One region of the Planococcus beijingensis genome, then DNA from elsewhere that is predicted to be linked to it. Evidence: predicted binding sites of a transcription regulator. Region 1 holds the regulator's gene; the other holds the start of a gene.

Region 1 (2,205 bases):
CGATGATGACACTGAATTCATACAGCACAATCAACGGCAAAGTCACAATCATATGCGAGACGATGTCCGGCGGGGTAATGAACGCTGCAATGATCACTAAACCAAGATAGGAGTACTTGCGGTATTTCGTCATCAGCATCGGGGTAATGATCCCAAGCCTTGTCAGAAACAGCATAAGGACCGGCAGTTGGAAAATCAAACCGAACGGCAACGTAATCTGGAACAGAAACTGGAAGTACTCATTGATGCCAATTGTTTCTTGAATATCCATATTGTCAGAGATATTCAGCATAAATCCGATGACATAAGGAAATAGAATCAAATACGCAAAAGCGATGCCTCCCAGAAATAATAGAACAGAGAACGGAATGTAACTTAATGTCGCTCTGCGTTCTTTATCGAGAAGACCTGGACTGATAAACGCCCAGAACTGATACATGATCAATGGGGACGTGATGATCAGCGCTAAAATCATCGTAACCTGCATAAAAATTTTCAGCGGATCCGTAATTTTAAACGCATTCAACGTCAGGTTTTTCGCTTCTTCGGTATACTGCAGATACTGGATCAGCGGTTGGGCAAGAAAAAAGCTGACAATAAGCGCTAATACAAAGAAAACGACTACAATGGTCAGCCGTTTTCTCAATTCACCTATATGTTCAACTAACGTCATATCTTTTTCTGTCATCAGACAAACATCCTATCGTATTTCCTTTTGCTCATCTTTCTTTTTCAAATCTACTTTATCGTCGTCGTCATCCACAAGTCCTTTTGTAGCGTTTTTAAACTCGCGCAAAGACGAACCGAATGCTTTTCCAAGTTCCGGCAACTTTTTAGGACCGAAAACTAACAAGGCAACAACCCCGATAACGATGATACTCATTGGACCTGGCATACGTGGCACCTCCTGTATTATGGCTCTATTTTACATCATTCAAGCTGTTTTGGCTATTTCCAAAGGCCTTTGAAATGTGAAGGTTTTGAGTCATTGCTGCTTGATCTGGTATATCAAAGTCTGCAGTTCAACGGACAAATCGATGGTCTGGACACGGATATGGTCGGGAACCGAAATGCGGACAGGCGTAAAATTCAAAATCCCTTTGATTTCGGTCTTCGCCAAACGGTCTGTCACTTCCTGGGCCGAGCGTGACGGCACTGTCAAAATAACCAGTTCCACGCCGTACTCTTTGATCTTTTCTTCAATCTTGTCTGGATGGTAGGTATCGATATCACTGATCTTTTCGCCTTCCACCGGACTGTTCGAGTCAAAGGCCACAATGATTTTCGTGTTGTGGTTGCGATGGAAATTATACTTTAAGAACGCACTTCCGAGTCCTCCGACACCGATCAGCGCCACATTGGTAGCTTCGTCCTGATCCAAAGTCTTCCGAAAAAAGAGCAGCAGTTCCTGGACATCGTAGCCATAGCCTTTTTTTCCGAGCGCTCCCAGATGGGAAAAGTCGCGGCGGATTGTGGCCGAATCAATTTTCATCGCTTCGCTCAATTCCTGCGAAGAGATCCGTTTTTGTCCGGCATTCGCAAAATTTTGAAGGAAACGGTAATACAAAGGCAGCCGTTTGGTTGTGGCTTGCGGAATTTTAGATGTCTCATGTAACATACGCTTTCGCATCCTCCTGAGGTGTTGTCAAATCGCTTTCATCTTACATTAGGAGCCTTGATATGTAAAGGCTTGTGCAATTGCGAACCAACGCCCCATCAGCTACACTTAGAGAGAATAGAGGTGACCTACATGATAGTTTTACAAGTGAATCAAGTCCATAAATCATTTGGCGCAGAAGAGATCCTTTCAGGCGTCAAATTGGAAGTACAGCATCGCGACCGTGTTGCATTAGTAGGCCGCAACGGTGCAGGAAAATCCACTTTATTGAAAATCATCGCCGGTGAAATGTCCCATGACAGCGGCGACATCATCATGCCGAAAGATTTGACGATCGGCTATTTGGAACAACAGACCAATTTGGAGTCGGATGCCACCATCTGGGATGAAATGATGACGATTTTCCATCATTTCCGTGAACAGGAATCGAAACTTCGCCGCTTGGAAGCACAAATGGCCGATCCTGATATATACAATAATCCTGAAGAAAACGACAAAGTCATGAAAGAATACGATCTGCTCCAGCATGATTTCAAAGATGCAGGCGGCTATCAATATGAAGCGGATACACGAGCCATCCTGAATGG
Region 2 (2,205 bases), on a different contig from region 1:
TTGGAATATTTTAAAGTCATTTAGCATTCCTCCTCAATCTCTATACTAGGAACTTCTCTACCGGAGAATAAAGTTCCTTCTTATTTGATATATTCTTTTGGCAACAAGTGTCGGAATGATGAATTTGTACCTTTTTAAAAAGAAATTCATGGTAAAATCATTTTAATAGGAATGATTGTATAACGGGAAGGCGGTTGCACTTTGAAAACGGGTACCGGAAACGCAGAGGCATTGATGGATATGAAAGAGTTATTGTCTGTACGCCATCAAGTTAAGGAATTAAAGAAAGACAATTATTTGTTTCGTGAAGGTGATGCCATCGGCGGTGTTTACATCATCCGGTCCGGTAAAATCCAAATTGAAAAAGTGACGCCGAATGGCCGTGAACTTACGTTGAAAATTTGTGGTCCAGGGCAGCTTGTTGGAGAAGTGACCCTTTTTTCTGATAGGCCCAAATACATGCTGGACGCACGTGCGGTCGAAGATGCAGTATGCCTCCATATTTCAATTGATGATTTGGAAGAGGCCTTGTTGACGAATGCCCGATTGTCTGTCGCTTTTATGAAATGGATGGGAATCGATCAGCAGAAAACCCAGACGAAATTCCGTGATTTAATGCTTCATGGCAAAAAAGGGGCACTGTATTCAACCTTGATCAGGCTTTCCAATAGCTATGGGGTGAAAAAAGAGAATGGTGTGTTGATTGATCTCGTATTGACCAATCAGGATCTTGCTAATTTCTGTGGAATGACACGGGAAGTGGTGAACCGGATGCTGGCTGAGTTGAAAAAACGCGGCGTTCTGACATTGAGTGAAGGAAAAATACTGCTTCATGACATTCAGCATTTAAAAGAAGAAACCAATTGTGAAGACTGTCCAATTTATTTATGCAAAATCGATTAACAGGAGAACTTGCCCATGGGGCAGGTTCTTTTTTTGTCTAAAATTTGTCATTTCATTAAAAAAAGACCTTGAGTGTGAGAAATGTCACAGTGCGGGAGAGGCCGATAGAATAGGCTGAAAGTAAGAACAAAACGCGTAAGAGGTGAGAGGAAATGGGTCAAGAGAACCGGGAGCCGGAGACCAATCTGAAAGGTACATTAGTCAGTGTTTTTGTAGTGGGGCTGATCATTATTGTCATGTGGGTCGCCGTTTATTTATTGTATGTAGCCCGTTAAGGCGGAATGAGAGGAGAAGACTAAAATGCATCTTCATAAATATGAAAAAATTTGGCTGGTGTTCGGTATTGCATCGCTGATTGTATTTTTAAGCGTTGTTGGGGTAAGCGCATTTTCACAGGACCATACCCCTGCAGGAGGAATGGAAACAATCGATCCCAAAAAAGTAAGTGAAACGGCACCTTTTGATAATCCGGGAGTCACGCAATTGGACGACGATACATACCAGGCGACGATTGTGGCTATGGCATTCGGATATCAGGCACCGGAATTGAAAGTTCCGGTTGGAAAAGAAATTATTTTTAAAGTAACCAGTACCGATGTAGTCCACAGTCTGACGATCGATAATACAAAAGTCAATATGATGGTCGTTCCAGGCCGGATCACGACAAAATCCTACACGTTTGAAGAACCGGGCACATATTTGATTCTTTGCAATGAATATTGTGGAACGGGCCACCATATGATGTATACAGAGATAGAGGTGTATGAACAATGATTGCTGTGCAAGATCGAAAAATTGCTTTATGGAATATCGGCGTGGCGTATACCGCCTTTTTAATCGGCACCTTATGTGGGCTGCTGCAAGTTTTTATCCGCAATGATGCGCTTCAATTACCGGCTTGGCTGGACTATTACCAAATTCTGACTGCACACGGCGTTTTACTCGCACTTGTATTTACGACATTTTTTATTTTCGGCTTCTTTATTACCGGTATGAGCAAGAGCCTTGGAAGTTTCGGTCCGAAAGTCCGTTTGTTTTCGTGGATCGGCTTTTGGGTAACCTTGCTTGGAACAGTTATGGCAACAGCGATGATCGTGGCCGGAGAAGCTTCAGTGCTGTACACCTTTTATGCACCGCTGAAGGCAAGTGGCTTTTACTATGTAGGTCTTGCTTTGGTGATTATCGGTACGTGGATCAGCAGTTTTGCGCTGGTCGGACATTACAGAGTATGGCGGAAAAATAATAAAGGGCAGTTGAGCCCACTTTTCGCTTTCATGACCATCACGACCATCATCATGTGGA

Evidence for each region. The regulator Rex, encoded in region 1, represses fermentation and respiration genes when NADH is low (regulators of the CRP and FNR family bind a similar motif). The targets are predictions, from matches to a motif close to TTGTGAAATATTTCACAA.
Region 2: the regulator Rex is predicted to act here: its motif matches at 976-993, upstream of IRE19_RS10105 (cytochrome C oxidase subunit II).

What each region holds. Positions count from the first base shown of each region.
Region 1 is NZ_JADHDZ010000007.1:173,874-176,078, forward strand. Features, by position in the region: gene tatC (twin-arginine translocase subunit TatC) at 1-688, opposite strand, end outside; gene IRE19_RS16010 (twin-arginine translocase TatA/TatE family subunit) at 701-895, opposite strand; gene IRE19_RS16015 (redox-sensing transcriptional repressor Rex) at 986-1,618, opposite strand; gene IRE19_RS16020 (ABC-F family ATP-binding cassette domain-containing protein) at 1,751-2,205, shown strand, end outside.
Region 2 is NZ_JADHDZ010000003.1:295,548-297,752, reverse strand. Features, by position in the region: gene IRE19_RS10115 (universal stress protein) at 1-20, opposite strand, end outside; gene IRE19_RS10110 (Crp/Fnr family transcriptional regulator) at 235-903, shown strand; gene IRE19_RS10105 (cytochrome C oxidase subunit II) at 1,056-1,178, shown strand; gene IRE19_RS10100 (cytochrome c oxidase subunit II) at 1,204-1,677, shown strand; gene IRE19_RS10095 (b(o/a)3-type cytochrome-c oxidase subunit 1) at 1,674-2,205, shown strand, end outside.